3 regions of the Arthrobacter sp. LAR12-1-1.1 genome follow, and region 3 is predicted to be linked to each of the others. Evidence: riboswitches for the same ligand, from Rfam matches in the RefSeq annotation. Region 3 holds a riboswitch; each other region holds the start of a gene.
What was found. A riboswitch is a leader RNA that binds a small molecule or an ion and turns the genes downstream of it on or off. The one in region 3 is predicted to bind S-adenosylmethionine.
Positions count from the first base shown of each region.

Region 1 (6,815 bases), on a different contig from region 3:
TCGACGAGACCAGCGAGCTCGCCCCCACCGTGGCGGCGCTTTGCGCCCTCGCCGCCGGCCCCTCCCGGTTGAGCGGCATCGCCCACCTCCGGGGCCACGAAACGGACCGGCTCGCTGCCCTCGTCACCGAAATCAACCGCCTCGGCGGCGACGCAGAAGAGACCGCCGACGGTCTTATCATCCGCCCGGCCACGCTGCACGGCGGTGTGGTGCACAGCTACGCGGACCACCGCATGGCCACGGCCGGCGCCATCCTTGGCCTTGCCGTGCCCGGCGTAGAGGTCCAGGACATCGCGACCACGGCCAAGACCATGCCCGATTTCCCGCAACTCTGGGAAGCGATGCTGGCACAGGGATCCGCCGCAGATGAGGACACCGCCGGTGGCACGCAGCACTGATTCCTGGGACGAGTCCGACGTCCGGATCCGACCGAACAAGAAGGGCACCCGCCCCCGCACCAAGGACCGGCCCAGTTACGACGACGCCGTGACCGGACGCATCATCACCGTTGACCGCGGCCGCTACACCGCCGTCGTCGGCGAAGGAACTCCCGACGAACGCAAGATCATCGCGGCACGGGCCCGGGAGCTGCGCCGCAACCCCGTGGTCGCCGGCGACTTCGTGTCCCTCGTCGGGGACGTCACCGGCGAGCCCGACACCCTCGCGCGGCTGGTCAAGATCCAGGACCGCAAGACGCTCCTGCGCCGCAGCGCCGATGACACGGACCCGATCGAACGCGCCGTCGTGGCCAACGCCGACCAGCTGGTTGTGGTGGTCGCCGCCGCCAATCCCGAGCCGCGGACCGGGTTCATCGACCGTGCACTGGTGGCCGCGTACGACGCCGGCATCGAGCCGCTGCTGCTCGTCACCAAGGCCGACGTCAAGGATCCCGCCGAGCTGCTCTCCAATTACCAGCACCTCGATTTCCCCGTCATCATCTCCAAGACCGCGGACTCCGCCGCTTCCGGCATCGACGCCCGTTCCGACGACGGGCTTTCCGCCCGGCTCGACAAGGACGCGGTGTCCCAGCTGCGCGACTACCTCGACGGCAAGGTCACCGTGATGCTGGGCCATTCCGGCGTCGGCAAGTCCACCATGGTCAACGCCCTGACCGGGGCCGAGCGGGCCACGGGAGGCGTCAACGCGGTCACCGGCCGCGGCCGCCACACGTCCTCCTCCGCCCTGGCGCTCAAAGTCAACGATGCGCCAGCCGGCAGCTGGATCATCGACACCCCAGGCATCCGGTCCTTCGGGCTGGCCCATGTGGATCCGGACCGGATCCTCCGCTCCTTCCCGGACCTGGAACCGGGCACCGACGACTGCGAACGCGGCTGCAAACACGACTCCACCGCCGTCAATTGCGGCGTCGACAAGTGGGTTGCGGCCGGGCACGCGGGGCCCTCCGGACCCGCCAGGCTCGCGTCCCTGCGCCGGCTGCTGGGCACGGATCCGCGGCTGGAAGCGCAGGAAACCAAGGAACTGGGCACCGTTTCCTAAGCCCGCCCGGCAACAGGGCCTGCGGCGCCGTGCCGCGGCCTCCCGCCCGGCGGCCCGGTTTGACGGTAGTTTGGAACCATGAGCCAACCCGCTTCGAGCTACAACGATGACCTGCGCCTTGCCCATGTACTGGCAGATTCGGTCGATTCCCAGACCATGAGCCGCTTTAAGGCGCTCGACCTTCGGATCGAGACGAAGCCGGACCTCACGCCCGTGACCGATGCCGACAAGTCCGCCGAAGAGGCCATCCGCGGCCAGCTCTCCCGGTCCCGTCCGCGCGACGCGGTCCTGGGCGAAGAATTCGGCAGCTCGGGCCACGGCTCCCGCCGCTGGATCATTGACCCGATCGATGGCACCAAGAACTTTGTCCGCGGCGTCCCGGTCTGGGCCACCCTGATCGCCCTCGTCGATGAGGGCGAGCCGGTGGTCGGCGTCGTCAGCGCACCGGCACTGGGCAAGCGCTGGTGGGCCGCCAAGGGTGCGGGCGCCTACACGGGCCGCTCGCTCGCCGCCGCCACTCGGCTGAAAGTATCCAACGTCTCCAAGCTCGAGGACGCCTCGCTGTCCTACTCCAGCCTTGGCGGCTGGAAGGAACGCGGGAACCTGGACGAGTTCCTGGGCCTCACCGAGGAAGTGTGGCGTACCCGCGCCTACGGTGACTTCTGGTCGTACTGCCTCGTGGCCGAGGGGGCTGTGGACATCGCCTGCGAACCCGAGCTGAACCTCTACGACATGGCCGCGCTGGTTCCGATCGTGACCGAGGCCGGCGGCCGCTTCACGTCGCTCGAGGGCGAGGACGGCCCCTTCGGCGGCAACGCCCTCGCCACCAATTCGATCCTCCACTCGGAAGTCCTCAAGCGGCTCAACCCCGGACTCGACGACCTCCTCTAGGCTCAATCACGGCGCAATCGAACAAACTGCGGCGGCAGCCCCCACCCGGGGCCTGCCGCCGCTTTTTGTTCGACGAACATGCGTTTTTCGCACGTAACAATCCGCTTCACAATCGCTGGCCGTCTTTTCCCCGGCTGCGCGGATGTCCTACGCTCGATGCAGGTCACGAGTGCCAGCGCTAAACCCCGGTTTGCTGGCCGGCAACCCTCCAGACGCGGTGGGGTGCCCCGGGTGACGACCTGGCCGGTCCGGAACGGACCCGGCAAGCGCGGATTCCCATGATGTGGGGTCCTGGTCGAGTGAGGTCCCATGACAACTGCCATTTTTCCCGCAGCCCCCGAATTCCACGCCGCTGCGGCCCGCCCGCTGGCCGCCGTCACCGGCGCCGAAATCCAGGCCCCGCTGATCACCGGCGGCCACGCCCGCTACGCCAACCTCGACTACGGCGCCTCCGCCCCGGCACTGTCCGTCGTCTCGGCCTACCTGAACGAAATCCTGCCGTACTACGCGAGCGTGCACCGCGGCGCCGGCTACGCTTCGCAGATCAGCACGTCCGTCTACGAGAACGCCCGGGACATCGTGCGGGACTTCGTGGGCGGCCGGCCGGACGATTCGGTGATCTTCACCCGCAACACCACCGATTCCCTGAACCTGCTGGCCGGCTGCCTGCCGCTCCGCGACGGACGGCCGGTGGGCGAGGTCCTCTACCTCGACATCGAGCACCACGCCAACCTCCTGCCCTGGCAGAACGTCCCGCACCGCAGCGTCGTGGCCGCCCCCACCCTCGCGGCCACTGTGGACCGCCTGCGGGACGAGCTCGCCCGCGGCGGCGTGAGTCTGCTGGCCGTCACCGGCGCTTCCAATGTCACCGGGGAGATCCTGCCGATCCGGACTCTTGCCGCACTGGCGCACGAGTACGGCGCCAGGATCGTCGTCGACGCCGCGCAGCTGGCCCCGCACCGGCGGATCGACATCGCCGCGGACGACGTCGACTACCTCGCCTTCTCGGGGCACAAGCTTTACGCCCCGTTCGGCGCCGGCGTGCTGGTGGGGCGGACGGACTGGCTCGACGCCGGCACCCCGCACCTGGCCGGCGGCGGCGCGGTCCGGGACGCCCGGCTCGACTCCGTCAGCTGGACCACCGGACCCGCCCGGCACGAGGGCGGCTCGCCGAACGTCCTCGGCGCGGCCGCCCTGGCCCGCGCCACCCAAGTGATCGCGGCCCTGGACCCGGAGCAGTGGCAGGCCCACGAGGACGCCATCCGGTCCTTCCTCGTCGAGGGTCTGCACGGCATTGACGGCGTGACCGTTCACCGGATCTTTGCCGATTCGACTCCCGCTTCTTCCCCCGGAGTCGATCTACCGGGCACCGGCACCATCGGCGTCGTGAACTTTTCGGTGGAAGGCTACGACGCCGGGCTGGTGGCCGCCTACCTGTCGGCCGAACACGGCATTGGCCTGCGCGACGGCCGCTTCTGCGCCCACCCGCTGCTCAAGCGGCTCGGCCTGCCTGCAGGCTCCCTGCGCGCCAGCTTCGGCCTCGGCTCACGGCTGGAGGACGCCGAGCGCCTGTTGGCCGGCCTGCAGCAGCTGCGGCAAACGGGACTCGGCTGGGACTACGTGGTGGACGCCGGCCGCTGGGTGCCGGCCAACGATACCCGCAGCTACCCTCACTGGGCGCCGAACACCCCGGGCACCGCTGGTGCCGCGCCGTGCACGGAGGACTAGGCACGGCGGACTAAGCAGGTGTACTAACCCGAGGCAGGATCAGGACCCCAGCGCCGGTGCGGTAAATTCGAAAGGTATCTGAAACCAGCAGGACCTTCCCGAAGGAGATCGCACGTGGCAAGCGGCGGACCCCAACTGCACAGTAGCTCCAAACTGCACAGTGGTTCCAAACTGCACAGTGGCCCCAAACTGCACAGTGAACGTCGCCAGGAACTCGGACAAAGCTTCCAGGACGGCGGGGAGCACTATGAACGCGTCCGCCCTAGCTATCCGCAGGAGTCGGCCGACTGGCTGATTCCGGCGGGGGCCAAGGACGCCGCGGACATTGGCGCCGGCACCGGAAAGTTCACGGCGCTTCTGGCAGAACGTGGACTGCGCACGGTGGCTGTTGACCCCTCAGCGGACATGCTCGAGCAGTTGCGCCGGACCCTGCCCGGTGTCACCGCCATCGAGAGCAGTGCCGAGAAGACGGGCCTGGAGCCAGAGACGTTCGATCTCGTCACGGTCGCCCAGGCATGGCACTGGTGCGACCCTCGCCTGGCCAGCGCCGAGATTGCCCGGATCCTGCGGCCGCACGGCGTGCTGGGCCTGACCTGGAACCAACTGGACACCGCTGTGCCCTGGGTGCACCGGCTCTCACGCATCATGCACGCCGGGGACGTCCTCAAGCCACACTTCCGCCCGCCGGTGGGCCCCGAGTTCACCGGAGTGGAGAGCCACCTGACCCGGTGGGAGGATTCCGTCACCACGGAGGACATCCAGGAGCTGACCAAGTCCCGCAGCTACTACCTCGCGGCATCGGAGTCCACCCGGGCCAAAGTCATGGCCAACCTCGACTGGTACCTGCACGAGCACCTGGGCCACGCCCCCGGCGACGTGCTCCGGTTGCCTTACCTGACCCAGACGTGGCGGGCCTTCCGGATTGCGTGAGGCCATCGCCGGGGCTTATCGTTTCGGTATACCTAATAATTACTTGTAGTCGCACAAAACTTTGACACTGGCTGCTATTCCGGCCAGCCAATCATCGCGTCAACGTGGACGCGCCAAATCACAGGAGCGGCAGTGCTGGATGTAAAGGGCCACGAGCAACCGCCCCAGGGCGCACAGACCTACAAGCATCCGGGTGCCCGCAGGGCGCTGATCGGCCTGTTGGGGCCAGCGTTCGTGGCGTCAATCGCGTACGTGGACCCCGGAAACGTGGCCGCCAACCTGACCGCCGGCGCCCAATACGGCTACCTGCTTGTGTGGGTCCTCGTGGCCGCCAACATCATGGCAGTCCTGGTCCAGTACCAGTCCGCCAAGCTCGGGATCGTCACGGGCAAGAGCCTCCCGGAGATTCTCGGCGAGCGGCTCAAGCCCTTCTGGCGGCGCGCCTTCTGGCTGCAGGCCGAAGTCGTGGCCGCCGCCACCGACCTCGCAGAGGTAGTGGGCGGGGCAATCGCCCTGTACTTGCTTTTCGGACTCCCACTCCCCCTCGGCGCCGTGATTGTCGGCGCGGTGTCGATGCTCCTGCTCGCGGTGCAGGCCCGGCAGAAACAGCGGCCCTTCGAATTCATCATCATGTTCCTGCTCGGCATCATCACCATCGGCTTCCTCGCCGGGCTGTTCATCAGCCCGCCGGATCCGGGGGCGGCCCTGGCCGGGCTCGTGCCCGGCTTCCAGGGCCCGGACACGGTGCTGCTGGCCGCCAGCATGCTAGGCGCCACCGTCATGCCGCACGCCATCTACGTCCACTCGGCCCTGTCCCGGGACCGGCACCGGCCAGACGAACACCAGCATGTTCCCCCGGCGGCCGTCGCGCGCCTGGTCCGGGCTACCCGGTTCGACGTCGTGGCCGCGCTGGCCATCGCCGGCCTGGTCAACATCGGCATGCTGCTCCTTGCCGCCTCCACCCTCGGCGGCGAAGAGGGCACGGACACAATCGAGGGCGCGCACGCCGCCATCACCGCCAACCTCGGGCCCATCGTCGGCGTGATCTTCGCAGTCGGGCTGCTCGCGTCCGGCCTGGCATCGACATCGGTGGGCTGCTATGCCGGCGGAACCATCATGCAGGGTCTGCTCAAGATCCGGATCCCTGTCATGGCCCGCCGCGTGGTGACCCTGATTCCGGCCGTTGTGCTGCTGGCAGTCGGCTTCGACCCCACCTGGGCACTCGTGTTGAGCCAGGTGGTCCTCAGCTTCGGGATTCCCTTTGTCCTGGTCCCGCTGGTGGTGCTGACCAGCAATAAGACCCTGATGGGCCGGTTTGCCGACGGCCCGGCCCTCCGAGTCGCCGCCATCATCAGCGTGGTGCTCGTCGTGGCACTTAACCTGGTCCTGCTGTGGCTCACTTTCTCCGGAGGCAGCTGAAGGTAGGCTTAGGTCTGTGAAGACCAGTACGCCCTCCTCCTCGATCGAGGACTACGTCAAGGTCATCTATTCGTTCACCGAGTGGCAGCGGAAGCCGATCACCTCCACGCAGCTGGCGCAACGCCTTGGCGTCGCCAACTCCTCGGTTTCGGAAATGGTCCGCAAGCTCAAGGACCAGGGCCTCGTAGACCACAAGCCCTACAGCGCCGTCACGCTGACCAGCGACGGCGTCCGGCTCGCCCTGTCCATGGTCCGGCGGCACCGGCTGATCGAGACTTTCCTCGTCCGGGAGCTCGGGTACCGCTGGGACGAGGTCCACGACGAAGCAGAGCTCCTTGAGCACGCCGTCT
Region 1 is NZ_JBEGIG010000012.1:664,445-671,259, reverse strand. Features, by position in the region: gene aroA (3-phosphoshikimate 1-carboxyvinyltransferase) at 1-398, shown strand, start outside; gene rsgA (ribosome small subunit-dependent GTPase A) at 382-1,497, shown strand; gene hisN (histidinol-phosphatase) at 1,576-2,388, shown strand; SAM riboswitch class IV at 2,550-2,663, shown strand; gene MRBLAR12_RS11145 (aminotransferase class V-fold PLP-dependent enzyme) at 2,698-4,116, shown strand; gene MRBLAR12_RS11140 (class I SAM-dependent methyltransferase) at 4,270-5,046, shown strand; gene MRBLAR12_RS11135 (Nramp family divalent metal transporter) at 5,179-6,465, shown strand; gene MRBLAR12_RS11130 (metal-dependent transcriptional regulator) at 6,482-6,815, shown strand, end outside.
Region 1: linked by a shared signal. The riboswitch ahead of MRBLAR12_RS11145 (aminotransferase class V-fold PLP-dependent enzyme) and the one ahead of MRBLAR12_RS22750 (DUF1737 domain-containing protein) in region 3 are both predicted to bind S-adenosylmethionine.

Region 2 (6,815 bases), on a different contig from region 3:
GCCGCGTCCTGGCCCTGGACAAGCAGCTCGGCGGCCGGACGCTGGAACGCAGCCCGCACGGCTGGGAGCTGACCGAGCTCGGCAGCCAGGCCGTCGCGGCCGCGGAGGCCATCGAGGGCACTCTCGGTGCCCTGTCCAGCAGCATTGCCCGCTCCGGCGACGTGGTCTCCGGCCTTGTCCGGATCAGCACCCCGGACGGCTTCGGCGCCGAATTCCTGGCCCCGGCCCTCGTGCGGCTGCAGCGGGCGAATCCGCTGCTCAACGTTGAGCTGCTCAGCGCCACACGCAAGGTGAGCCAAAACCGCTCCGGCGTGGACCTGGAAGTGGTGGTGGGCAACATGGACACCGCAAACGCCCAGGCCATCTTCCTGAGCAACTATTTCCTCAGGCTGTACGCCAGTCCCGGATATGCCCAGGAGCACGGGCTTCCGGCAACGCTCGACGACGTCCGCCAGCACGGCTTTGTCTCCTACGTGGAATCGGCGCTCCAGGTGGCCGAGCTGGGGCACCGCTCCACGCAGCTGCCGGTGCCGCGGTCCAGCTTCCAGGCCACAAGCGTCTTCGCCCAGCTCGAAGCCGTCCGGCGGGGCGCCGGGATAGGCCTGCTCCCCAACTTCCTGGTGGCCGGAAGCCCCGATTTCCTGCCCGTCCTGCCGGACGACTTCCAGCGCCAGCTGCCCATCTGGGCAGTGGCCAGGCCCGAGTCGCTGCGTTCCGCCCCCGTCCGTGCCGTGCTGGAGGCGATCCGGACCGAGATTGCCGACCGCCAGGCGGTCCTGGCGGGCTGAGCCGCCCTGGCGGGCTGAGCCTGCCGGCACACACGGCAACAGCCCGGGCCCCGCAGTGCGGGGCCCGGGCTGTTGCCGTGTTAGTCCGTTGTTACTTCTTGGTGGCGGCGAGGAGATCGGCCGTGCCACGGGCATCGGCGGCGTCGACGTCGCGCAGGGAGATGCCGCGGGTTTCCTTGAGGAAGAACACGGCCACCATCGTGACCACACAGGCGCCGAGGAGGTAAATCGCCACCGGCGTGGAGGACTTGTACTGGCTCAGCAAGGCGACGGCGATGATCGGAGCCAGCGAACCGGCCACAATCGAGGTGACTTGGTAGCCCAGCGAGACACCGGAGTAGCGCATCCGGGTCGGGAACATTTCGGCCATGAGTGCCGGCTGGCCGGCGTACATGAGCGCGTGGAACAGCAGACCGATGGTGATCGCGGCCAAGATGACGAGGTCGTTCTTGGTGTCCATCATCGGGAAGGCGAAGAAGCCCCACGTGCCGCCGAGGACAGCGCCGGCCATGTAGACCGGTTTGCGGCCGACGTTGTCCGAGAGCTTGCCGACCATCGGGATCACGGCGAAGTGGACCAGGTGCGCAACGAGCAGCAGCAGCAGGATCCGCGAGGTGTCCGTCTGGACAATCACCTTCAGGTAGGTAATGGAGAAGGTGACCACAAGATAGTAGAGGATGTTCTCCGCGAAGCGCAGACCCATGGCGGTGAAGACGCCGCGCGGGTAGCGGCGGAAGACTTCGGCGACGCCGTAGCCCTTGTTCTCAACGGTGACCTCTTTGCGGGCCTCCAGGAAGATCGGGGCGTCCTGGACCTTAGTGCGGATGTAGTAGCCGACGATCACGATCACAGCAGAGAGCCAGAAGGCCACACGCCAGCCCCAGCTGAGGAACTCGGCGGAGGACAGCGTGGCGGACAGGGTGAACAGCACACCGGTGGCCAGCAGGTTGCCCATCGGAACCGCCGACTGCGGCCAGCTTGACCAGAATCCGCGGGACTTGCTCGGGCTGTGCTCGGCAACGAGGAGGACTGCGCCGCCCCACTCACCGCCGACGGCGAAGCCCTGGACGAAGCGCAGGAAGACCAGCAGGGCCGGGGCCCAGTAGCCGATCTGCTGGAAAGTCGGCAGGCAGCCCATCGCGAAGGTGGCAACGCCGACAAGGATGATGCTCAGCTGGAGCAGTTTCTTGCGGCCGAACTTGTCGCCGAAGTGGCCGAAGACGATGCCACCGATGGGGCGGGCAACAAAGCCGACCGCATAGGTGACGAACGCGGCAATGATGCCGTCCAATTCCGAACCGGTATTGGGAAAGAACAGCTTGCCGAAGACAAGGGTGGCGGCGGAGGCGTAGAGGAAGAATTCGTACCACTCAACCACCGTGCCGGCCATGGAGGCCGTGACTACCTTCTTCAGGCCGGACGATTTGACGTCCGTTTCTTCAGCGCGCCTCGCGGCGTTTTCCGTACTCATCGTGACTCCTTCGGTGTCTCCGTCGACACCCTGTGGACCATTGGGCTGAGGACGCCCGTGATGTAGGGCACATGGCGTCATTCCCCATGAGTATGGACGCTCCCGCCCTGAGCATCAACGGCCATTAGTGCAGAGCGCGTCTGCAAAAATGCACAACCGATGTGGTCTAGTGGCCGAAGAAGGCCTCCCGCAGCTGGGCGCTGAGCTGGCCGATTTCGGTCAGGAAGCCGTCGTGGCCGATCGGCGCTTCAATGATGTGCAGTTCCGGGCCGCCCGGCAAGGCCTCGGCCAGTTGACGGGACTGGGCCGGGAAATACAGGCGGTCCGAGTCCACGGCCGCCACCAGGAACTCTGCGGTGGCCGGAGCCAGGGCCTCCCCGAGGCTTCCGCGCCCCCGGCAGACATCGTGGCTCATGAGGGCTTCGGTGATGGCGATGTAGCTGTTCGCGTCAAAGCGCCGGACCAGTTTGCTGCCCTGGTGGTCCAGGTAGCTTTCCACCTGGTAGCGCCCGCGTCCGGCCAGCGACCCGGCTTCCAGGGTCGCCTCGGACTCCTGGGCGTTCCGGCCAAACCGGCCGTCCAGTTCGGCCGCCGAGCGGTAGGTGATGTGCGCGATGCGGCGGGCGAGGGCGAGACCTGCTTCGGGTTCCGGGCCGCCGTAGTAATTTCCGCCGTTGAAATGGGGGTCCTGGCGGATGGCCAGGGTCTGGGCCTGCGCGAAGGCAATCTGTTCGGCCGTGCTGCTGGCGCCGACGGAAATCACGGCGCAGCGCCGGACCCGGCCGGGGAACGTGACGGCCCATTCGAGTGCGCGCGCGCCGCCGAGTGAGCCGCCCAGCACGGCATACCAGCTGCCGATGCCCAGGGCGTCGGCCAGCCGCGCCTCGGCAGCGGCGGTGTCCCGCAGGGTGACGAGCGGGAACCGCGATCCCCAGGGGCGCCCGTCGGGGGCCGGGGTGGAGGGTCCCGTGGAACCGTGGCAGCCGCCCAGGATGTTGATTGAAACGACGAAGTACTTGTCAGTGTCCACGGGAGCCCCGGGTCCGGCGAGCTGTTCCCACCAGCCGGGTTCCTCGCTGTCGCCGCGGGTCACGTGCGTGTCGCCGGTCAGGGCGTGTTCTATGAGGACGGCGTTGGAGGCGTCCGCGTTCAGGGTCCCCCACGTCTCGTAGGCGAGGACCACATCGGGCAGCGGAATCCCTGATTCGAGCTGCAGGTCGCCGATCCGGACGTACTGGACGGTCCCGTCCGGGTTGCGGGATGGCTTGGTTTCGGGAGCACCCGTGCGGGTGACGGCAATCGTCATGTGAGGACCTATCTTCGCGCTTGCCTGCCGTCAGCTGACCGGCAGGCCAGGTCTTCACCCGGGGCACCCCGCCGCAATAGGAGGGTTGCCGGCCAGCAAGCCGGGGCTGTCACTGGCACTCATGACCTGGTACGAGTCTACGAAACAGGGGGCGGAAATCACGAAGATTGTGACTTCCATGTGACAGCCCGGCGGCCGGCCGTCCCGTCGAGGGGACACCGGCCGCCGGCCGCCCTGCTTGCCTAGGCGCCCTTGGCCGCGCGGAATCCGGCGTCGAGGTCCGCGAGGATGTCGTCGATGTGTTCCAGGCCCACCGAAAGCCGCACCAGCCCAGGATTGACGCCGGCGATCGCCTGCTGTTCGGGCGAGAGCTGGCTGTGGGTGGTCGACGCCGGGTGGATTACCAGGGAACGGACATCGCCGATGTTCGCGACGTGCGAGTGCAGTTCGAGCGCATCGACGAACCGCTTGCCGGCCTCGGCTCCCCCGGCGATGTTGAACGCCACGACGGCGCCGGTCCCCTTGGGCCCGTACTTGCGGCCTCGCTCGTACCAGGGGCTGGACGGCAGCCCGGCGTAGGCGACCGATTCGACGTCGTCCCTTGCCTCCAGCCAGTGCGCCACCTTGGTGGCGTTGGCCACGTGGCGTTCGACCCGCAGGCTCAGCGTTTCGATGCCCTGGGCGATGAGGAAGGCGTTGAACGGGGAAACGGCGGAGCCGAGGTCGCGCAGGAGCTGGACGCGGGCCTTGAGGATGTAGGAAAGGTTCGCGCCCAGCGCCCCCTCCGCACCGAGATCGCGGGCGTAAACCAGGCCGTTGTAGGTAGGGTCCGGGGTGTTGAAACCGGGGAACCGCTCCGGGTCCTTGCCGAAGTCGAAGTTGCCGGAGTCCACGATCACGCCGGCGATCGCGGCGCCATGGCCGCCGAGGTACTTGGTGGCGGAGTGGACCACGATGTCCGCGCCCCACTCGATGGGCCGGATCAGGTACGGGGTGGAGAGCGTGTTGTCGACGATCAGCGGCACCCCGGCCTCGTGCGCCACATCGGAGATGCCCTCGATGTCCAGGACGTCCTGGCGGGGGTTGGAGACCACTTCGCCGAAGAACAGCTTGGTGTTGGACCGGACGGCGTCCCGCCACTGGTCCAGGTTGTCCGGGTCCTCCACGAAGGTCACGGAGATGCCGAATTTCTTCAGCGTGTGGGCGAGCAGGTTGTAGGTTCCGCCGTAGAGGCTGGGGCTGGCCACCACATGGTCCCCGGCCTCGGCGACGTTGAGGATCGCGAAGGTCTCCGCGGCCTGGCCGGAGCTGAGCAGCAGGGCCGCGAGGCCGCCTTCCAGGCTGGCCACGCGCTGCTCGACGGCGTCCTGCGTGGGGTTGCCGATCCGGGTGTAGATGGGGGCGAGTTCGGCGAGTGCGAAGCGGTTGGCGGCGCTTTCGGCGCTGGGGAACACGAACGACGTCGTCTGGTAGATGGGCAGGGACCGCGCGCCGGTGGCGCTGTCCGGCTCCTGGCCGGCGTGGATCTGGCGGGTTTCGAAGGACCAGGCGTTGGACATTGATGCTCCTCAAAGGGACCGGGCACAGCACCGGCCAGGGCTTTGGGCCCGGACCGGCACAGGCGCCGCGCTTGCCCTCCGGCGGGCGCCGGACGGCCAGGTCTTCACCCGGGGCACCCCACCGCGATACGAGGGTTGCCGGCCAGCAAGCCGGGGCTGTGCGCTGGCACTCATGACCTGGCTTCAGTGTAGGAATGGCGGCGGAGCCCTGGATAGCTTTGTGACGAAGATGAAGACGGTTGCCGTGGCGGCGCCTCGCGGGACACCGCGCCTGCCGCCGTCGGACATCCCATGACGGTTAGGGGAACCTAAGCTGAGAGGTCCATCACAAAGTGCCAAGATGATGGCATGCGCATGGATCACGTCTCTTACGCCTGTGAACACGATGGCTTGGCAGCCACCACTGAACGTATTGCGTCTGCCCTCGGCGTTGAAGCCGTGAAGGGTGGAGTGCACCCCCGTTTCGGGACACGCAACATGATTATCCCGCTCGCGGGACACAAGTACCTGGAAGTCGTGGAGGTCCTGAACCACCCGGCATCGGACAAGGCCCCGTTCGGCCAGGCAGTCCGGGCACGCTCGGAAGCGGGCGGCGGCTGGATGGGCTGGTGCGTCGAGGTTGACGATCTCGCCCCGTTCGAGGAGCGGCTGGGCCGCGCGGCCGTCAACGGCAACCGGAAGTTTCCGGACGGCCGCGAACTGGTCTGGAAGCAGATCGGCATCCTGGGGCTCATCGCGGACCCCCAAGTGCCCTACATGCTCAAATGGGAGGGCGACCCGGAGCTGCACCCGTCCAACGCCTACGCGAGCGAAGTCAAGATGTCCGCACTGACCATTGCCGGTTCGGCAGCGCGCGTGACGGAATGGCTGGGCGAGCCGGTTGAAAAGCCGCTGGAAGACGTCGCCGTGAACTGGATCGCGCCGCACGGTACTCCGGGCATCCTCTCTGTCACCTTCGAGACAGCCTCCGGAGCGGTCACGATCTAACGCTCCACCTGCCCCACGCTTCGGCCGCCATCTCTTAGGTGCCAACGATGTCACCTAGGAGATGGCGGCCGAGATCATTTAAAGGCCGGCCAGGTACTCAGCCCAGGCCCACGGCCTTGCCGAACAGACTGAATCCCACGAACGCCACGGTGTCCAGGATGGCGTGGGCGATCACGAGCGGCATCACCCGTTTGGTCCGCGTGTAGACCAGCGCGAAGACGACGCCCATTATCGCGTTGCCGATGAACGGCCCGAACCCCTGGTACAGGTGGTAGCTGCCGCGGAGCAGGGCGCTGGCGGCGATGGCCGCCGGCATGCCCCAGCCCAGTTTCCCGAGCCGGTCCAGCAGGTAGCCCACCACAATCACTTCCTCCACGATCCCGTGCCGGATCGCGGACAGGACCAGTACCGGCACGGTCCACCAGTACGGGTCCAGCGCGCTGGGGATGATCGACGTCGTGATCCCCAGCGCCCGGCCGGCGGCGTAGAGTCCCAGGGACGGAATGCCGATGAGCGCGGCGAGCCCCAGCCCCTGCAGGAGGTCCTTGCCGGGCCGGGCGAAGTCGAAGCCGATCTTTCGGAACGCCGAGGTTCCGCGCTCTCCGGCCGGCCAGTGTTCGGTGAGGAAGTAGATCACGAGGGCCACCGGGACCAGCGCGAAGAAGATGTCCAGCATCTGGTAGGTGAGGTCGAAGTATTCGCGC
Region 2 is NZ_JBEGIG010000034.1:308,827-315,641, reverse strand. Features, by position in the region: gene MRBLAR12_RS17490 (LysR family transcriptional regulator) at 1-788, shown strand, start outside; gene MRBLAR12_RS17485 (MFS transporter) at 880-2,259, opposite strand; gene metX (homoserine O-acetyltransferase MetX) at 2,426-3,565, opposite strand; SAM riboswitch class IV at 3,577-3,692, opposite strand; gene MRBLAR12_RS17475 (bifunctional o-acetylhomoserine/o-acetylserine sulfhydrylase) at 3,808-5,124, opposite strand; SAM riboswitch class IV at 5,187-5,302, opposite strand; gene MRBLAR12_RS17470 (VOC family protein) at 5,473-6,111, shown strand; gene MRBLAR12_RS17465 (CPBP family intramembrane glutamic endopeptidase) at 6,209-6,815, opposite strand, start outside.
Region 2: linked by a shared signal. The riboswitch ahead of metX (homoserine O-acetyltransferase MetX) and the one ahead of MRBLAR12_RS22750 (DUF1737 domain-containing protein) in region 3 are both predicted to bind S-adenosylmethionine.

Region 3 (6,815 bases):
GAGGCCTCGGCACGGCAGGCATCGTCGCCGGCGGGGCCGGGCTCTGGTGGACGGTGAGCTCCCGGTTCTCCCCCGTAGCGGGCGCTGAGTTCACTGAGCCGGAGGCGCTGCGCAGCAGCAGCGGACGGCTGCAGGTCCGGCTCGAGGCTTCCCCGGGTTCGGTGCGGCTCGGCGGCCAACAGGCATCGGCGCTGGGCTACAACGGAGGAGTACCCGGCCCAACCCTGCGCTTGCGGGGTGGAGACGTGCTGGCCGTCGAGCTGGTCAACAGCATGGCCGTCCCGACCAACCTGCATGTCCACGGACTCCACGTCTCTCCCCAGGGCAACGGAGACAACGTGTTTGTTGTGGTTCAGCCGGGCCACTCGTTCAGCTACGAGTACCGCCTCCCCGCGGACCACCCGCCCGGCGTGTACTGGTACCACCCCCACCATCACGGCATGGTGGCGGATCAGATATTCGCTGGCCTGTTTGGCGCGATCATCGTCGAGGACCCTGACCCCGTGGCCACCAGCCGGGAACGTGTCATGGTCATTTCCGACATCACCCTGGACGGGTCCGGGACCGTCGCCGACGCCTCGCCGATGGACAGAATGACCGGCCGGGAAGGTGACCTCGTCCTGGTCAACGGACAAAGCAACCCGAAACTCTCCGCCCGGCCAGGCGAGCGTGAGCGGTGGCTCATCGTGAATACCTGCGTGGCCCGCTACCTGCGGCTGCGCCTGGATGGGCAGCAGATGCAGCTTCGCGGCATGGACTCCGGCCGCTACCCCGCGCCCGGGACTGTGGACGAGTTGCTGCTGGCGCCGGGCAACCGTGCGGATGTCCTGGTCACAGCGGCCGCGGGCGACGCCACTCTCAGGGCTGCCTACTACAACCGTGGCGGCATGGCCGGCATGATGGGACCGGCAGGGCCAGCGCCAAACGGCGGCCAGGGCACAGCGGACATCGTGCTGGCGACGCTGTCGGTGTCCGGCGCCCCGGCCCCGGCTCCACCGGCGGTGCCAACTCAGCCTGCGCCGGCGGACCTGAGGAACGCGGTCGTTGCCGCGCACAGGCAGCTGACCTTCGCCGCCGGCGGCATGGGTATGGGGATGGGCATGATGAGCTTCACCATCAACGGCCGCGAATTCAACGCAAGCCGGACCGACACCACCGCGGCCGCGCAGACAGTGGAAGAGTGGACCCTGATAAATCCCAGCCCGATGGACCATCCTTTTCATCTGCATGTCTGGCCGATGCAGATCATCGAGGCACGAGGCACCACCCCGGACGCACCCCTCTGGCGGGACGTCGTCAACGTGCCCGCCAATGGACAGGTGAAAGTCAGGATCAATTTCAAGGATTTCGCCGGCCGCTCCGTGTACCACTGCCACATCCTGGACCACGAGGACCAAGGAATGATGGGAGTGATCGAGGTCCGCTAGGCACGGCAGCACGTGTCCCGGCAACGGCCCGGCCAACACCCGGCATGTAGCCTTAGCCTGTCCGACATCCGATCACTGCTGTCCGGAGGGAGAATGCCATGGCCGCAGCGTTCATGCACCATGCCGCAGCCGCGCTTCGCCGCGGATTCCTGCTCGTGGGCTTGCTTGCCGTCATGGCCGGATTCCTAGGGATGCACATCATGACCGGTATGCATGGCGCTCATGCCATGACGGCGGTGACTTCCTCCACGGACCCCGCAGGGTTGTCCTCCCAGACGGCACACAGTTTCGCATCCGATCCCGCGGCCCATTCCCCGCGGGCCGGGGCAACTGCCCATGACGCGATGGCTCCGCCGCCTGCGACCAGTCCGGGTCCCGGGCTGACAGGTAGCGGCAGGGCCGCCCTGCCATCGGCGTCGTGTGTGTGCCAGTCGAGCTGCACCGATCCTGCGTCGATGCACCCGGCCTGCGTGCCGTCGGCGGCCGCGGGCTCCCTGGCCGCTCCCCCTCCCGGCATGGCTCCGGCGTCGCTCCACAACCCGGACGCGCGCGCCGGCGGCGCGATCCTGACCTACTCGTATCTGCCCGCAAGTCCTTCGCCGGGCGATCTGTCCATCAGCCGGACGTAAGACGGGGCCTTGCCGTGTGGTGCCCGGCGCCCCTCCTTACCCCACACGTTCCGGCCGGATTTTTCCCCCGGCGCGGGCGTGCCATCCGCAGGCGTGCAACAACGCCATTTTGGCTATTGAAGGACTTGACCCCCATGAAGAAGACCCTGACCATTTCTGCCCTTGGCATCGCCGCCGCCATCGCCCTTGCCGGCTGCGCGGGCAACTCCGGAAGTTCACCCGCCGGCACCATGCCCGGCATGAGCGGCGGCATGGGCATGTCGTCCAGCCCGGCCCCCGCCGCCTCGGACCACAACGCGGCAGACACCATGTTCACCCAGGAGATGATCCCGCACCACGCCCAGGCCGTGGAAATGAGCGACATGATGCTCAAGAAGCAGAGCATGGACGCCCGGATCGCCGCACTCGCCACGAAGATCAAGGCTGCACAGGCACCCGAAATCGAAAAGATGACGGTCTGGCTCAAGACCTGGAACGAACCCACCCAGATGGCCGGCGGCCACAGCATGGGCGACGCAATGATGGGCGGTGACGATCTCACCAAGCTCGACGCCGCCCAGGGAACCGATGCGGCCAAGCTGTTCCTGACCCGGATGATCGCCCACCATGAGGGCGCGGTGATGATGGCCAAGACTGAAAGCAGCCAAGGCAAGAACCCGGAAGCCCTCATCCTCAGCAAGGCAATCGTGACCTCCCAGGAAGCTGAAATCCAGGAAATGAAGGCCCTGCTGGCAAACCTCTAGCCCGCGTCCCGGCCCCGGTCCGGTTTTCGGACCGGGGCCTTCCCGGCCACCCCGCCCGCGTTGGCCCAGACCTGCGTTGGCCCAGACCTGCTTGAGCGCTAGACCTGCTTGAGCGCTAGACCTGCTTGAGCGCCTGGCCGAGGTCGCGGATCAGGTCCTCCACGTCCTCCAGGCCCACCGAAAGCCGGACCACGCCGTCGCTGAGCCCGATCGCCGCACGGCCTTCCGGGCCCATCGCGCGGTGCGTCGTAGTCGCAGGATGCGTGATGAGCGTCTTGGCATCACCCAGGTTGTTGGAGATGTCGATGATCCGCAGCGCGTCCAGCAGCGCGAAGGCGGCCTGCTTCGCGGTGCGTCCCGGCGAGGGCGAAAGCTCCAGCGTGAGCACCGTCCCGCCGGCCTTCATCTGCTTCACGGCGAGTGGGTACTGCGGGTGGGATGGCAGCAGCGGGTACTTGACCCAGCTGACCGCAGGCTGTCCCTCGAGCCATTCGGCCAGCCGCAGGGCGGAGGCCGAGGAATGGTTGACGCGCAGGGCCATGGTCTCCAGGCCCTTGGTGAGCACCCAGGCATTGAAGGCCGAGAGCGCCGGACCGGTGTGCCGCATGAGCTGCTTGACGGGCCCGTCGATGAATTCCTTGGTGCCCAGGATCGCCCCGCCGAGCACGCGGCCCTGGCCGTCGATGTGCTTGGTGCCGGAGTAGACCACCACGTCCGCGCCGAGCTCTCCGCAGCGCTGCAGCAGCGGGGTGGCGAAGACGTTGTCGACCACCACCGTGGCCCCGGCCGCATGCGCCAGTTCGCTCACCGCGGCGATGTCCACGATTTCCTGCATGGGGTTCGACGGCGACTCGAAGAATACCGCCGTGGCCGGCTCGGACAGGGCAGAGCGCCATTGTTCCAGGTCCGGGCCGTCCACGAAGACCGTCTCGACACCCCAGCGCGGCAGGATCTCGTTGAGGATCACAAAGCACGAGCCGAACAGCGAGCGGGCTGCGACTACGCGGTCGCCGGCAGCCAACAGCGCGCCCAGCGCGGTGAAGACGGCGGACATGCCGGACGCCGTCGCAAAACACGCCTCGGTTCCCTCGAGCAGCCGGAGCCGCTCCTGGAACGTGGCGACGGACGGATTGCCGTAGCGGGAGTAGACGAAGCGCTCGTCTTCCCCGGTGAAGGCACGCTCGGCGGCGGCCGCGGACTCGTAGACGAATCCGGAGTTGAGGAAGATCGGCTCGGTGGTTTCCTGGAAGCCGGTGCGGTCAAGGCCGCCGCGGACAGCCTGGGTGTCGGCGGCCCAGCCGGCGGCGTCGGGATTGAAAGTCATCAGATCTTTCCAAGGTTGGTGGGCAGGCCGCGGTTCTTCCAGCCGTTGACGGTGCGGTCGCCAAAACGGTCGGTCTCGCCTTCGAAGCCCTCAAGAACGTTGTACGAGGTGTATCCGGCGGCCGTCGCGGCCGTCGCGGCGGCGATCGAGCGGACACCGGAGCGGCAAAGGAACACCAGTTCGACGGCGGAGTCCTCCGGTGCCTCTCGCCTTAGCTGTTCCACGAAGTGCGGGTTCGGTACGCCGCCGGCGAGGTTCCACTGGATGAAAAGCGGATCGTTCCGCTTTCCGCCCGCGGACGTCGTGTCCGGGATGCCGATGTGGGCCCATTCGCCCTCGGTCCGGACATCCACCAGGAGGGCTCCAGCCTCCAGCTTGGCCCACGCCTCATGGGGGCTGAGGTCTCCGGCGTAGCTCATGCGTGGCCCTCGAATGCCCCAACAGCGTCAATCTCGTCGGCATCGAGCTCATCGACTGCATTGGCCACGGCGGCGTCCGCGCTCGCAATCGCGGCCGGCAGGACCAGCGCCTGCGCCACGATCACGGTGCTGCCGTTGAAGGTGGCGGCGGGGCTTCCGTGCAGGACATAGCCCTCGGCCAGGGCGGCGGACACGCGCTCACAAAAGGCGCGGTCATCCGTGCCGGTGAACAGCCGGTAGGCCAGTCTTTCCTCGCCGGCAGGTGGTGCACTGCGTGCTGTGGTGCTGAGTATTTCGGGTACCGCGGGTGTTGACGTGGGGGGCACGACGGATCTCCTCTTTCACGCTTGCAGCTCGAATTCTCGATTGCCGAGTATTCACCTGAGGCACCCCGCCGCGAAAAGGGAGGGTTGCCGACCGGCCAGTCAGGGCTTGGCACCGGTTCTCATTACTCCCCAAAAACGTAACACCTACGACGCCGGCCCGCACCGCCGTCGTCGTCATGTTCCGTAACCGGGCCACGCCCAGGCGCTGGCGCCGGCCGGGCCCAGCGTGGGGCGGGGCGCGGCCGAGTAGTGGCGGGCTCCAATTTCGGGTACAGCCCACTCGTGTGTGCGCGGACGATTCGCCGTCTACTGGAGGACATGGCCGACGTGTCGGCCGGATTCTCAGGTTATTCGGGCTGTCCGTGAATCGAGCCGTCTGTCCATCAAAACAAGTTGTCTGTGAATCAGTGGCCGGAACCGTCGGAGCTACAGCCATGGCCCGGCCGGTGACGGCGGAATGGAGCAATTGTGGGCCCGCGCATACTGGTTACCGGGATAGCAAGCGCCGCCGGCCGGACCGTCGCGGCCCAGCTCGAAGCCCGCGGACTCCCGTATCTCGGCTCCGACGCCCGCGCCGACTCCCGCCAGGCGGAGGATGCCCCCGCCGCGGCCGCGGTCAGGCTCCTGCCGGCGACGGACCCGGACATGATCCTGGACCTGCGCCGGCTGGTGGACCGTGAAGCCATCAACGTCATCATTCCGACCCTGACTGTGGAACTTCCGGTCCTGGCCGCGGCCCGTGCCGGTTTCGCCCAGGACGTGCGGATCATCGTGGGCGACCCCGCCGCGGTGGCCCTCGCCAACGACCAGCTGTTTACCACCTGGGCGTTGCAGGCAGCCGGGATTCCGGTGCCCCAGTTCGCGGTTCCGGGCGACCTCGCCGCCGCGCCGGCATCCCTCGCCTCCCTCACCGGGCCCGTGGTGGTCAAGCCGCGGGTCTTCAAAGGCTCCCATGGTGTCCACGTGCTGGCCGGAACCGCCTCGGTTAGCTGGAAGAACATGCCGGCGGGGCAACTTGTCCAGGAGTTTGTCCCGGGCGCCGACTACGTGTGCCTGGTGTTCGGCACTCCGGCACGCAACGCGATGGCGCCGGTGGCGGTGGTCCTCGAGAAGACCAGGACCCCGTATGGACACGCCGGCAGCGACGAAGTCAGCCGCAGGGTGCCGGCGAGCCAGGCCGGGGACGTGCGGAAGCTGGGCCTGGCCGCCGTCCGCACGCTCGGGCTGACCGGGCCGGTCCAGGTCCGGATTCGCCGCCGCGCGGACGGAACCCCCGTGGTACTGGGCGTCTGCGCGACCCTGGGAGAGAACAGCACCTGGGCCCCGGAAATGCTCGACGCCGTGCTGGCCACGTTCATGCTCCCGGCGTTCAACCCGGCCTCGTTCCGGCGGTGCCCGGCGGTTCCCGCGGACGCCCTGGGGTGAAGCGCGGCCCGGCAGAACGGTGTGCTCACGCAGTCGCTGAGTCTCCCCACCTTTGAGGCCGGAGGACGGCGTGTTCCCACAAACCGCCGTCGTTACTGCGGTCCCTGGCCGCAAAACCGGTGAGTATCAGCGGCGCCTGCCGTGCAGCACCGGCCTGGCCGCACTATTCGATGGTGGCGAACAGGGCGTTGAGTTCGGCCGTGAGCTGGCGTCGCAGTTCCGGGGTGCCGATTTCCTGGCCGTCGATGTGGTTCACCGGGGCCAGGAGCCGGATGCTGGAGATCAGCCAGACCGCGTCGGCATCCAGCAGGTCCTTCGGCTCCAGCGGGCCGTAGCCCAGCTCCCAGCCGGCGGCCTTGGCGGCGGTGAACAGGGCGCCCTGCGAGGTCCCCGGCAGAATGCCGCTGTCCAGCTGCGGGGTGATGAGCCGCCGGGTTGTGCGGACGCCACCGGCGCCGTCGTCCGCGGTTTCCAGGTGGGCCAGCAGAACGGTCGACGTCGGTCCCTCCAGGACCCGGCCGT
Region 3 is NZ_JBEGIG010000078.1:139,540-146,354, reverse strand. Features, by position in the region: gene MRBLAR12_RS22775 (multicopper oxidase family protein) at 1-1,427, shown strand, start outside; gene MRBLAR12_RS22770 (hypothetical protein) at 1,648-1,944, opposite strand; gene MRBLAR12_RS22765 (DUF305 domain-containing protein) at 2,191-2,799, shown strand; gene MRBLAR12_RS22760 (O-succinylhomoserine sulfhydrylase) at 2,915-4,123, opposite strand; gene MRBLAR12_RS22755 (rhodanese-like domain-containing protein) at 4,123-4,542, opposite strand; gene MRBLAR12_RS22750 (DUF1737 domain-containing protein) at 4,539-4,868, opposite strand; SAM riboswitch class IV at 4,881-4,995, opposite strand; gene MRBLAR12_RS22745 (hypothetical protein) at 5,337-6,293, shown strand; gene MRBLAR12_RS22740 (aminodeoxychorismate lyase) at 6,457-6,815, opposite strand, start outside.